DNA from 2 places in the Exiguobacterium sp. s194 genome. Region 1 is predicted to be linked to the other one. Evidence: predicted binding sites of a transcription regulator. Region 1 holds the regulator's gene; the other holds the start of a gene.
The links. The regulator NrdR, encoded in region 1, represses ribonucleotide reductase genes. The targets are predictions, from matches to a motif close to AACACNATATATNGTGTT.

Region 1 (7,219 bases):
CAGAAGCGATTGAGCGCGGCGGGAGCACGATCCGAAGCTATACGAATCCGGATGGGGCGAGCGGAACGTATCAAGAGACGCTCTACGTGTATGGACAGACCGGTGAGCCGTGTAAACGATGCGGCCGACCGATTGAAAAGATGAAATTGGGCGGACGGGGCACGCACTACTGTCCGCACTGCCAACAGTAAGAGGTGGACATGATGTTGAAGATTGGTTTGACAGGTGGAATTGCGACAGGGAAGTCGACCGTATCCCGTCTGTTTCGAAAACAAGGAATCCCGATTATCGATGCCGATAAAATGGCACGGATCGTCATCGAGCCGGGAGGCAAGGCGTTCACGGCCGTTCGTGAGGCGTTCCCACAATGCTTCTCGGGCGACTCGTTGAACCGTCAGGCGCTCGGACGTGAGATTTTTCATGATGACGCCAAACGTCAGTTGCTGAATCAGCTCATGCATCCGGCCATCCGTGAGGAGATGCTCGAGGAGATGCGTGGCTATGAGACGGCAGGGGAAACGGTCGTCATATTCGACATCCCGCTCTTGTTCGAAGGGACGATGCGGGACCTCGTCGATTATACGGTCGTCGTCTATTGCCGGGAAGAGATTCAGTTGATGCGCCTCATGGAGCGGAACGGCTTGACGAAAGCTGAAGCGCTCGCGCGCATCCATGCCCAAATGCCGATTGAAGAGAAGAAGCAACAGGCTGATTTTTTAATCAACAACAACGGTGCCTTAGGCGATTTGTCGGCCCAAGTGGCCCGCCTCGTCGAACAATTTGAAGACATGAAAAAAGAAGGCGACTGAGCGCCTTCTTTTTTTGTTCAGTTCAACGGGTCTGAGTCTGGTCGGCCTTTCTTCCATGTATCGAAGATGGCTCGGCCGTCACTCGGATGACCGTTCGAATAATAAATCGGATAGAGCGAGAAGAAGACGTAATAAAACGAGAAGTACGCGAATTGATACGTATAAAGCGTCGGTTCAATCTCCCGCATCAAGATGAAGGCGTTCACAATCAAGATGCTCGATAGGTTGAAGATGGATCCGCCCGCGTAGACGATACTGCGGGTCAATCGGTTACTATATTTCAAATCGCTGAACTGACACCACGCGTCATAGAAGTAGACACGGTTGAATTGCAGGCGCCCGACTTTGAATAATTTTTTACCGGTCCCAATCTCCATATCGAGCGACCCCCCAAATAGTTTCGCAAAGAAGAAATGGCCGAATTGATGGATAATCGTCACTATCGGCAAAATGATGAAAAACGAGATGACAAATTTGTCTAAATCGGTCCAATCGAACATGCTGTCCTAGCTCCTTTCCAAGCTCTACACCAAATTTCCCTCTTTTTCAAATCTGAAACTGTAAAAAAGTGAAAGAAATGTGACGATTCATAGTGAAAACGCTTCCATTTTTCCGTTATAATGGTGTCGTAACGCAGAAAAAAGGGGGACTTTACATGGGGACGAAAGTTGCAATCAATGGATTTGGTCGAATCGGTAGAATGGTATTCCGAAAATTGATGCTCGAAGGGCGTCACGACGTTGTCGCCATCAATGCGAGTTATCCGGCGGAGACGCTCGCCCACTTGATTAAGCACGACACGGTCCACGGACCGTTCACACTCACGGTCCGGGCGCATGGGGATGCGCTTGAAGTTGATGGGAAGCGAATCATGCTCGTCTCCGAGCGTGATCCGGAGCGGTTGCCGTGGAATGAGCTCGGGGTTGAAATCGTCATCGAGGCGACTGGTAAATTCAATTCAGATGTCGGGGCGAAAAAACATTTGACGGCCGGTGCGAAGAAAGTTATTTTGACGGCACCAGGAAAAGGGGAGCTGCGGACGATTGTCATGGGGGTAAACGATCGTGATTATTTACCTGAGCACGATCACGTCATTTCGAACGCCTCGTGCACGACGAACTGCCTCGGTCCGGTCGTTAAAGTATTGGACTCGACGTTCGGAATCGAGACGGGGCTCGTCACGACCGTGCATGCCTATACGAATGATCAAAACAATATCGACAATCCGCATAAAGACCTACGGCGCGCTCGCGCTTGTGGTAGTTCCATTATACCGACTTCGACTGGGGCTGCCAAAGCCATCGGACTCGTCTTGCCTGAATTGCAAGGGAAGTTGAACGGGATGGCACTTCGCGTACCGACACCGAACGTCTCACTCGTCGACCTCGTCGTCGAGTTGCACCGTGACGTGACGGTCGATGAAGTGAATCAGGCGTTCGAGCGTGCCGCACATGGAGAGATGACGGGTATTCTCGGTGTCTCGAACGAACCGCTCGTCTCCATCGACTTCAACGGGGATGAACGTTCATCGATTATCGATGCCGATTCGACGATGGTGCTCGGGGGCAATCACGTCAAAGTACTCGCTTGGTACGATAACGAATGGGGCTATTCGTGCCGTGTCGTCGACTTGTTGGACATGGTCGCGAGCTACTTACAAATCGGACAACAAGAAACCCACGTCTGAAAAAATATATTTACACAAAAATATTTTTAAAGAATTGAAACAAATGTCTTGTATCGACGTCCCAAACGCGATACACTCTAACTCGTGAACTTCAATTGGTCTGACAAACGCAACTTAAAGGGTTAGGACCTCTTAGGACTAACTTGCCCCCGTGGTTGTGGGCGATTCAGGCACAAAGTGAGTGATCATCAACTACTTTGAGACCATTGATGTAAAGGGGGATCCACTAATATGGATACTATGGGACGTCACATTATTACAGAACTTTGGGAGTGCAATCCCGACAAATTGAACGATATCGACTACATCGAGCGCTTGTTCGTCGATGCAGCACTTCGTTCGGGCGCTGAAGTCCGCGAAGTCGCTTTCCACAAATTTGCGCCACACGGTGTAAGTGGAGTCGTTATCATCTCAGAATCACACTTAACGATTCACAGTTTCCCAGAGCATGGCTACGCATCAGTCGATGTGTTCACATGTGGGGACCGAATCGATCCGGCCACAGCTTCGCAGTACATCGCGGAAGGCTTGGAAGCAAAAGTTCGTGAGGATGTGAAACTTGATCGCGGAATGGGACCGATTCGTGTTCCGGAAGCACAAGTTGCAATCAGCAAATAATCAGATTGACCTTTTGAGGCTGGCCGAATTTCGGTCAGCCCTTTTAATTGTTTTGTTAACCGCTTAATTTTGATATGCTTAACCTATATAAATAAGGTGTCGAGGTGGATAATGGGATTATTGGATAAGTTTCAAACACATGTCCAGACGGACGATTCGCATAAAAATGAGGCGCTGCGCACACGTTATGTGGCGGCTTCGCCGACCGCCGTGCTCACGTGGCTCCGCGATCGGATTCAAACAGAAGGACAAACGGTTCGCCGTGTCGATCCAGACCGGGGCGAAGTGGCGTTTAATGGCGATGGCTGGGATGCACTGGCGACAGTCATTCAAGTGGATGGCGGACGCACGGCTGTCGACTTCACGTTGAACCGTGACCAGATGCTCGGGCCGGACCTTGGTCAAATCGTTACCACATACTATGAGGCGCTGCAAGTGAAGTTCCCGCTCCGCGCCATCGGGAATCAATCTGTCGAACGATAAGGAGGGCTGAGCATGCGTTGTCCTAAATGCGATCATAATGGAACGAGAGTGCTCGACTCCCGACCAGTACAAGATTTCTATTCGATTCGTCGCCGTCGCGAATGCGAGGAGTGCGGCTATCGCTTCACCACGTTTGAAACGGTCGAACAGACCCCGCTCATCATCGTTAAAAAAGACGGGAATCGGGAAGAGTTCAGCCGGGAGAAAGTACTTCGCGGGATTATTCGGGCGTGTGAGAAACGACCGGTCACGCTAGAGCAACTCGAAGGCGTGGTCACGAAAGTCGAACAACAGTTACGCGCGCTCGGTCAGTCCGAGATTCCGAGTGAGCAAGTCGGTGAGCTCGTGATGAATGAATTGGCACGTGTCGATGAAGTGGCCTACGTCCGCTTCGCGTCCGTCTATCGCCAGTTCAAAGATATCTCTGTGTTCTTTAAAGAACTTGAAGATTTAATGAAGCAAGAAAAATCGACCAACTAGAGTGGCGGCCTGCTGGTCGCCTTTTTTCAGGGGAGACCTATCATGGAAAAAGAACGAATCTTGTACGGGACTGACGAACTGTTGATTATGAGCACTGGGCTCATCGATCGCGAGTCGTATCAGTCGTTGTACCACTTATATCAGCCGGTCATCGGTGTGAAGGCACTTGCGATGTATCAGACGCTTTGGAGCGAGCTGAAGCCCGGGAAGATGAAATCGAATTATATGTCGCACAGCGCGCTCTGTGAAATGCTCGATTACTCGATTAACGAGCTGACGGACTGTCTGTTCCGGCTCGAGGCGATCGGTCTCGTCCGGACGTATAAGACGAAAGATGAGCGTTTGACCCAGTACGTATATCAACTGCGTGTCCCGCTCGCACCCCATACGTTCTTGAACGACGGACTGTTGTCGAGTTTTCTCTTCTATAAAGTCGGGGAAGTTCGCTTTAAACAGTTACAAGGACGATTCACGATCGATCCATTGCCGGCCGGGATTATCGAGGTGACGAAAGACTTTAATGAAGTGTTCGACGTCAAAGGCGTCAATCATATGGCGTTCACCCAAAAGAACTACGAGAAACCTGACCGCGCAAAAATCGAGATCAACTATACGTTCGATATGGAAATCGTCAAAAAACTGACGAACTTCCCCGTCGGCTTCTTTACGAAGAAGCTCGATGAGACAATCACGAAGCTTGCCTACGTCTCACAAATCGATGAAGAGACGATGGCCGAGATGTTGAAGGAGTATTTCGTCCACGAGGCGTATCTACCACTCAGCGAGCAAGAGAAACGCGACGGCTGCCGCCAAATGGTGTTGCAGTTGAAGAAGAAACAAACGCGCCATCGGAAAGTGAAGTCGGACGAGACGGTAAAAGCAGAAATCGGTGATTTGCATGACGTGACGGTCATGGAAGAAGCGCATCCGCATCAATACGTGTCGACGTTACGGAAGACGCCACAACTGTCGAAGAGTGACGAGCAACTCATTATCGATCTCGTCGATACGCTCGGGCTCGCGCCAAGTGTCATCAATGCATTGTTCTATTACTGTATCGAAGTGAAGAAGCAGACGCGGCTCAGTGAGAACTATGTCATGCGGATCGCGACGAGTTGGAAGACGGCGGGCTATTTAAACGCCAAAGACGCGTTGGAACAAGAAGCGACACAAGATGCGCTCATCGAGAAGAAACAGCAGAAACGGGAGAACGTGCAACAGCGGACGACCGTCGGCTCGAGACGCAAAGACAAGACCGAGATGCCAAAATGGCTCGAAGACGAGGCGAAAGAGCAACGGACGTACGATCAAAAACGAAAACAAGAGCTCGAGGCATCGGTCCCAGACGACGCGGAACTCGTTAAGCTGTTGAATGAATTGAAAGAGAAAGGATGAGGGACATGGAACGCATCAATCAAACGCTCGCCCAAATGATGAACCGGAAAGAAGTGCGGGAAGCGTACGAATCGATTCGCCGGCGCACCCTCGAACATCCAGAAGTCGTCGCTTTTTTAAAGGCACATCCGGAGTTAGACGAGACGGCGGTCGAGGTCGGCTTTACGAAGCTCAGTGAATATGCGGAACAGATGGACGGTAAGAAGCTCATCGAGGAGCAAGCCGTCATCCCGGGCCATCAGCCAGTGCTCTATGTCGACCTCGGTCAAATCGCAATCCGTTATGAAGAGACGGTGAAGCATCGTCAAGCACGGCGCCAAAAAGAGATGGACCGGAAGTTCAAGAGCCTATTCTTGCCGGAAGAAGTGCGAGAGGCGAGCTTTGAATCGTTCGACTGGTCCGATGACGCCCGTAAAATCGCACTCCGTGAATCGATGCGGTTCGTCTCAGGCATGAAGACCCGCCAAAAAGTGAACGGTTTATACCTTCACGGTAGCTTCGGCGTCGGGAAGACGTACTTGCTCGCGGCGATCGCCAACGAACTGAAAGTGGCGGACATCGAGACGATCCTTGTCCACGCCCCGGGATTCGTCTCGGAAGCGAAACGGAAAATCCGGACCGACTCGTTCGATTCGTTTTTGACGTCATTCCAACACGTGCCGGTGCTATTGATTGATGACATCGGGGCCGAGGCGATCAGTCCGTGGGTACGGGATGAACTGTTCGGGATCATCTTGCAGTATCGCATGATGCATCGCTTGCCGACGCTTTACAGCTCGAACTTCAGCGGAGAAGAGCTCGAGACCCACTTCTCGATCGACGGTTCGCCACAGAACAAAATGAAGGCGCAGCGGCTCATGCAACGCATCTCGACGACGACGACGCAAATCGAGTTAAAAGGTGAGAATCGACGGCGGTAAAGGGATTGTATTTCTGGAACGAGTTGACTATACTAATAAGCATATAACCGATGCATTGAAGAGGACATGAGACGTCGTAACGGGTTTCAAAGCGAGGGAAGGCTGGTGAGAGCTTCCTAAACACGCCGATCGCCTTACTCCCTCAGAGCACCGTACGGGTCAATCGTGCGGCGATTCACACTCGTTATCGTGTGTTCGAGCCAAGCGGATCGCTTGGGAACGAGGGTGGTACCACGAGAATCAAAGCTCGTCCCTTTCATAGGGATGGGCTTTTTTTATTTTCTTTTAAATGTAGAGAGGGGAAGTTGACACATGATTCAATTGACATTTCCAGATGGGGCCGTCAAGGAGTTTGAGGCCGGCATCACAGCAGAAGAAGTAGCGGGTTCAATCAGTCCAGGACTTCGTAAAAAAGCAATCGCCGCCAAAATCGATGGTGAGATGATCGATTACCGTCGTCCGATTGAACACGACGGTAAAATCGAGCTCGTCATGCCCGACTCAGAAGACGGCATCGATTTGATGCGCCACTCGTCAGCCCACTTGATGGCCCAAGCCATCAAACGGTTGTACGGCGAAGAAGGTAGCATCTACCTCGGCATCGGACCGACAATCGAGAACGGGTTCTATTACGACATCGAGATGGATCGCCGCATCAACGAGGAAGACCTTCCAGAAATCGAGAAGATGATGAAACGAATCGTCGACGAGAACTTGGACATCACACGCGAAGTCGTCTCGCGCGACGAAGCGCTCGAGCGCTACAAACAGCTCGGGGACCCACTCAAAATCGAATTGATTGAAGATATCCCGGCGAGCGAGACGCT
Region 2 (7,219 bases), on a different contig from region 1:
TTCCGGATTCGCACACTCGGCTTCCGGGGGGAGGCCTTAGCGTCTATCGCCTCAGTGAGTCATGTGACATTGAAGTCACGCCGAACTGAAGAGGACGGATTTGAGATGACGCTCCAAGGGGGTGTCGTTACGGCGCAAACACCGGCCGCCGCAAACGTCGGAACAGAGATAGCGGTCAGTCAATTGTTCTACAATACACCGGCCCGCCTCAAATACTTGAAGACGTCGGCGACCGAACTCGCGAGTATCACCGATACGTTGAACCGGATCGCCTTGTCCCACCCGGAAGTTCGCCTCACGGCGTTCCATGAAGACAAGGAACTTCTGCGGACGAGTGGGAACGGCGACATCAAGCAAGTCATGCTCGCCATTTATGGGCGTCAAGTTGCGGCGCAAATCGTTACCGCGTCGAGCAAGACGAACGACTATAGTTTGAGCGCCCATCTCGTCCGGCCTGAAGTGACGCGTTCGAACAAGCAGTACGTGACGCTCATCTTGAACGGTCGGAGCATCAAGAACTTTGCGTTGACCCAAAGTGTACTAGAGGGTTACCATACGTTACTCCCGATTGGTCGTTATCCGATTGCCGTCCTCGAAGTGAACATGGATCCGATGTTGATTGACGTCAACGTCCATCCGACAAAACGGGAGGTCCGACTCTCGAAAGAGAAAGAGCTGTGCCAGTTGATTCGCGAGACGGTCCAACTGACACTCCGGGAACAGCGTTTAATCCCGTCGGTCAAACCGAAAGAGCGACCGGTCAATCGGACCGAACAAGAGCGACTTGATTTCACGGTCGAACGGACACCTGTCACGGATGAACCGCCGACGTGGAACTATCCGATTCCCCGTGAGCCTGTCACGTCACCGAGCCGATGGTCACCGACCCCGCTCGTCAATGAAGAGCCTGCACCGACCGACCCGATTATCGAATCGGACACAATTGAGACGAAAGGAGAGCGGTTGCCGCCGCTCGACGTCATCGGCCAATTGCATGCGAGCTATATCGTCTGCGGCGCCGAGGACGGCATGTATGTCATCGACCAACACGCGGCTCAGGAACGGATCAAATACGAATTGTTTTATGAGCAACTCGGGAATCCGGACAAGGAATATCAATTGTTGCTGCTCCCGCTCACGCTCGAGTTCACGCAAGAAGAGACGCTCGCGATTGAAGAAGTCGCTCCGCTCTTGAAAGAAGCGGGTCTCGAATTGGAGCCGTTCGGTGGCAACACGTTCCTCGTCCGGGAGATTCCGACGTGGTACCCGCAGCACGATTTGGAAGGGACGGTCCGCGATTTGATTGAGATGGCGATTCGGGACCGCTCTGTCAATCTCGCCAAATATCGGGAAGACGCGTCAATCTTGATGGCGTGCAAGCGGTCGATTAAAGCGAACCATCCATTGAACCACGAAATGATGCGGCAATTGCTGCATGACCTCAATCAGACGACGTCCCCGTATACGTGTCCGCACGGGCGACCGATCTTGGTGAAATGGAGCACGTACGAACTTGAGAAGTTGTTCAAACGGGTTATGTGACACGCTTGTAATCTTTTTTTAACCGGCTGTAACGTTTATGTCCGGGTGCCTATGGGAACAATATACACATGTCACTCAACGCATCGAGGTTGAGAGGTGGCTTTTTCACTGCCTCACCCTCAAGATGTAGACATGATCGATAAACCAGTAGGGGGAAAAGATTATGGCAGACACGCTTAAAGTAATGAAACGAGAATTACGACCACGTTCGGTCCGCGCAAACTTGCGTAAAGAAGGTAAAGTACTAGGTGTCGTATACGGCTATAAAGTCGAGAGCACACCAGTTGCATTCGAGGAGATGGCACTTCGCAAGATTCTCCGCGAACACGGTGACAACGCGTTAATCGAGTTGAACATCGACGGCAAGAAAGTAAACACGCTCGTTCACGGGACAGAAGTTGACCCGTTCACGAACGAATACAAGCACGTCGAGTTCATGGCCGTGAAGATGGACGAAGCGACGGAAGTCGAAGCGGACGTCACACTCGTCGGTGACGCGAAAGGTGTCAAAGAAGGCGGCTTCTTGGCGCAAACGCTCTATAAAGTTACGGTATCGGCGACACCGGCTAACATTCCGGAACGCATTGAACTCGATGTTTCTGAACTCGGTATCGGTGACTCGGTCACGGTAGCTGACATTCCAGAGAACAAAGACTATGACATCGTCTCGGATGGCGAGCTTCAAATCGCATCTGTGAACGAGCCGGTCTCTCTTGAAGAGCTCGAGGCTGACACAGACACAACGACAGAAAGTGAAGCCGAAGCAACTGAAGAAGAGTCGGCTGAGGCATCATCTGAAGAGTCTGAAGAGAAGTCTGCAGACAAAGAATAAGCTGTATCGAACGACCCTTTGCGAAGGGTCGTTTTTTTCGTCACAAATCCGACAAATGTAAACGATTACGATGTGAAAAATGTGTCAACACGGTCCAAGGTCGATTGCAATTTATTGGATTCGGGCTTATATTGTTAATGATTTCACATGTTCGTTCTTATTATATGGGTTCATTCAAACAGAAAGAAGGGTTTGTGACATGGCATCAATGGAAATCCATGCACTCGAATCATTACGGAAAAAAGCTCAGGCATCTTCGCAAATGATTCATTATCGGCCAATGGAATACTTTTTACGGGCAATGCTCGCGGGGATCTTTATCGGATTCGCTTCAATCTTCACACTTAAAGTTGTCAACGGGATGTACTTGATCGATTCGCCGTTCACGACACTCATCGGTGGGTTCTCATTCGGGATCGCGCTTGTCATGATCATCTACGGCGGAGCCGAACTGTTCACGGGGAACACAATGTATTTCACGACCTCGACGTTACGCGGCTATACGACGCTCAGCGACACGATGCTCGTCTGGTTACTTTGTTTCGTCGGGAACGCGCTCGGTGGCGTCTTGTTCGCCTTGTTGCTCGCCCCGACCGGCGTCATCCAAGAACTCGGGATGGACAACTGGCTGTTCGCGGTCGTCGAGAGCAAGATGCATCATACGACGGTCGAGATTTTCTTCCGTGCCATCTTCTGTAACTGGATGGTCTGTCTCGCGATTTTCTTACCAAAACAGATGAAAAATGAGTTCGCTCAAATCTTCTCGATGATTTTCCTCGTCGCCGTCTTCTTCGCGTCAGGATTTGATCATGTCATCGCCAACTTCGTCTTGTTTGCGCTCACGCTCGTCGTCCCACACCCTGAGGCGATTAGCTTTGCCGGCGCCATCCACAACTTGATTCCGGCCACGTTCGGTAACATCATCGGCGGCGCCTTGTTCATGGGTGCGATCTATACGTGGTTGAACGCGAAAGGCTTGCGCGAAGCCCAAGAGTCAGAGGAAAAAGAAGAAGTTGAATTAAAAATCGTGAAACCGGCTAAAGAATTATAAGTTGGGTCACTTGAAGAACGGTCGAGTCCAGATGCGGGCTCGGCTGTTTTTGCGTTTATATCACAACCAACGCTCACAATTTAGACTCCACATCTCCATGCTCAAACATGACATAATCTATATATGGAATTGAATCGAGTTATGAACTCGATTCATATCAATATATAGTGAGGTGATGCGGAGTGAACATGCTCCAGCTTTATGAAGATGTCTGTGTTCTCCCAGATCAAGATCTCGTACAAGAGAACGCCAACGTCGACGGGAAATCACCACTTGGCAAACTGGCACGATTATCCTCGGAAGTGTCGAAACAGCTGTCGACAACGTATTTGTTGTCAGAGCAGACACGTCAGGCCGTCGCAGACAACTTTTTGTACATCCATGACGCCGACTATTACGTGACGGGATCGACGACGTGTTGTCAAATCCCGCTCGGCGAGTTGCTGACGAACGGTTTCCATACCGGACACGGGACGATTCGACCGCCCCAGGACATCCGTTCGGCGATGGCACTCGCTTCGATTATTCTTCAAGCGAACCAGAATATGCAACACGGGGGTCAAGCGTTCCCGATGTTCGATGTCGATTTAGCGCCGTACGTCGAAAAGACGTATGAACGTCAACTCGAGCGTCTCAAGAAGCTTCCGGTCGAATGGTCGACCGAGCAACTTCTCGAAGTCGCTGAGACCGAGACAATCACAGCGACGTATCAAGCGTGTGAGGCGTTCATTCATAACGCTAATTCGATGCATTCGCGAGGAGGCGGCCAAGTGCCATTCGTCTCCATCAACTATGGGACCGACACGAGCCGTTGGGGTCGAATTTTCATCCGCGAGTTGTTGCATGCGACCGAACGAGGGCTCGGTAACGGGGAGACGCCGATTTTCCCGATTCAAATCTTTAAAGTAAAAGAGGGTGTCAACTTTCATGAAACCGACCCGAACGTCGACTTGTTCCGACTCGCCTGTCGCGTGACGGGCAAGCGTCTATTCCCGAACTTCTCGTTCGTCGATGCCCCGTTCAACTTGCAATATTATGATGGGAGCCATGACTCAGAAGTCGCTTATATGGGGTGTCGGACACGAGTGATGGGGAATCGTCACGGCGCCGAGACGTCGATCGGACGAGGCAATTTATCGTTCTCGACCTTGAACTTGGTCAAGATGGCGCTCGTCGCTTCGGACATCCATACATTTTATGAGACGCTCGACGCCTACGTCGACGTCGCCATCGATCAATTGCTCGAACGGTACGACTATCAAGCGAAGCGTCATGCCGACGAATTCCGCTTCCTTTACGCTCAACACGTCTGGAGGGGCAGCGAGAGACTCCAACCGGAAGAAGAGCTACGGGATGTACTGAAGCAAGGGACGTTGTCCGTCGGTTTCATCGGTCTCGCCGAAGCGCTACGCGTGCTCACAGGCGGCACGCATGCCGATTCACGGGAAGCGGAACGTCTCGGACTCGATATCGTCACTCATTTACGTGATCGGATGAGACAGGCGGCAGAGCAGCACGATTTAAATTTTTCGCTCTTGGCCACGCCGGCCGAAGGATTGTCTGGGAAGTTCGTATTGAAGGACCAGCAGGCGTTCGGGATGATCGAGGGTGTCACCGACCGCGCCTTTTATACAAACTCGTTTCATGTGCCGGTGTACCAGTCAGTGTCGATTCGTGACAAGATTCGGTTGGAGGCACCGTACCATGAGCTCTGTGACGCGGGTCATATCACTTATGTCGAAGTCGACGGGTCGCTCGCCCATAACCCGGAAGCGGTCGAAGCGATCGTCCGGCTCATGCGAACCGGAAACGTCGGCTACGGATCGATTAATCATCCCGTCGACCGGTGCGGTAACTGCGGCCTCGAGGGAACGATCGATGCCGCGTGCCCGACGTGTGGCGAGGAAGAGCAGATTGAACGGATTCGTCGCATCACCGGCTATCTGGTCGGCACGATGGACCGATGGAATTCGGCGAAACGAGAAGAAGAACGAGCGAGGGTGAAGCATCATGCGCGTCCTATCCGTACTTGACGAATCGGTTGTCGACGGTCCAGGCATTCGCACGGTCATCTTTACGGCGGGATGCCCTCATCGCTGTCTTGGATGTCACAATCCGGAATCGTGGAACCCGCGAGGTGGGGAAGACGTACCAGTCGAGGACCTGCTCACTCGAATCGAACAATCCGGTTGGGACGGTGTCACCGTCTCGGGCGGAGAGCCGTTCCTGCAACCGGAAGCACTAGCCCGGCTCGTCGACGGGTGCAAGGCGCTTCAGAAAAACGTGTGGGTGTATACAGGCTATACGTTCGAACAGTTACAAGGTATGGACGATGAGTACGTCACAAGCGTGCTCGATCGTGCCGATGTCCTTGTCGACGGTCGTTTCGAACAGCCGCTCATGGACCGGTCGCTCCGATTTCGGGGGTCGAGCAATCAGCGAATTATTTTCTTGAACAAAGCGTAATCGGGACCGTCGCGTCCCGATTTTTTGTATACTAGCAAAAAAGGGGGAATTTTGATGAAATGGTGTAGTTTTCAAGTTGAAGGAGAACAAAGGGTCGGTGTCGTGGCAGGGGAGTTTGTCTATGACGTCAGTGACCAATTACATACGACTTCGTTGTTAGAGGTCATCGCGCGAGAGTTTGAACCGGATGTCGATTTGGACGTCGCACCTCGGACCGCATTGCACGACGTCACGCTCGTCGCGCCATACCGACCACTCAAAAACGTGATCTGTATCGGCAAGAACTATGAAGAGCATGTGAAAGAGATGGATACGGCGGGAGCCGGCAAACTCGTCATCTTCACGAAAGCACCGACTTCGGTCGTTGGACCAGGGGCTGTCGTCGAACGTCATCCTGAACTGACCGACCAACTCGATTACGAAGGCGAGCTCGCCGTCATTATCGGGAAATCAGGACGGGACATCGACGACGTCGACGCCCATATTTTCGGATATACGATTCTGAACGATATCACGGCCCGGGACGTTCAAAAACAGCACGTCCAATTTTTCCGCGGTAAATCCTTCGACACGTTCTGTCCGCTCGGACCGTATATCGTCACACCGGATGAGCTCTCGTTTCCACTTGCGATTCAAACGGTCGTGAACGGTGAGACACGCCAAAACGGGTCGACAGCAGACATGATTCGTCCAATTGAAGAGTTGATTCGGACGTTGTCGAAAGGGATGACGCTAGAAGCTGGTGATATCATCGCCACCGGTACGCCGGCGGGGGTCGGCCATGGGATGAAACCGCCCGTCTATCTCCAATCCGGGGACACAATCGAAGTGAGCATCACGGGACTCGGGACGTTAAAAAACGTTATCGTCTGACCCAATTGACGCAAATTGTGAAGAATCTTGTAATCGATGTCTCATTTCCGCACAACGATGACTATGCCTCTTATACTAAGGGTAGAACAAAAGAGGAAACATCATATAGGAGATGATTACACATGGAACGCAACGATCGTCCAACAGAATCAAATGAACCAAATCGCCGCGAGGATTGGCTCGACACCGAGCTTGGCTCGTCCGAACAACGACAAGAGCCGTCGCGCGCAACACAACCGGCCCGACCTTCATTCGTCGGTCGGATGTTCCCTGGGTTTGTCGGTGGGATAATCGGTGCTGTCTTGACTGGGGCCATCGCCTTCCCGTTCATCGATCAAGTCCCAACGAACGTGTCTGATACGAACGTGACGTCGGAAGGGTCACCGGTCCAGACGACATCGACGACGGCGGACAGCTCGGTCACCGATGCGGTCGCGACCGCACAACCTGCCGTC

Region 2: a site for NrdR is predicted at 3,580-3,597, ahead of KNP85_RS00400 (anaerobic ribonucleoside triphosphate reductase). Genes of this name have one in related genera too.

The regions. Positions count from the first base shown of each region.
Region 1 is NZ_JACSLT010000006.1:171,211-178,429, reverse strand. Features, by position in the region: gene mutM (DNA-formamidopyrimidine glycosylase) at 1-191, shown strand, start outside; gene coaE (dephospho-CoA kinase) at 204-809, shown strand; gene KNP85_RS09355 (site-2 protease family protein) at 827-1,309, opposite strand; gene KNP85_RS09350 (glyceraldehyde-3-phosphate dehydrogenase) at 1,465-2,496, shown strand; gene speD (adenosylmethionine decarboxylase) at 2,728-3,114, shown strand; gene KNP85_RS09340 (hypothetical protein) at 3,226-3,597, shown strand; gene nrdR (transcriptional regulator NrdR) at 3,610-4,077, shown strand; gene KNP85_RS09330 (DnaD domain protein) at 4,120-5,472, shown strand; gene dnaI (primosomal protein DnaI) at 5,478-6,392, shown strand; gene thrS (threonine--tRNA ligase) at 6,705-7,219, shown strand, end outside.
Region 2 is NZ_JACSLT010000001.1:81,240-88,458, reverse strand. Features, by position in the region: gene mutL (DNA mismatch repair endonuclease MutL) at 1-1,542, shown strand, start outside; gene KNP85_RS00410 (50S ribosomal protein L25/general stress protein Ctc) at 1,706-2,374, shown strand; gene KNP85_RS00405 (formate/nitrite transporter family protein) at 2,583-3,425, shown strand; gene KNP85_RS00400 (anaerobic ribonucleoside triphosphate reductase) at 3,614-5,458, shown strand; gene nrdG (anaerobic ribonucleoside-triphosphate reductase activating protein) at 5,436-5,891, shown strand; gene KNP85_RS00390 (fumarylacetoacetate hydrolase family protein) at 5,946-6,764, shown strand; gene KNP85_RS00385 (S1C family serine protease) at 6,887-7,219, shown strand, end outside.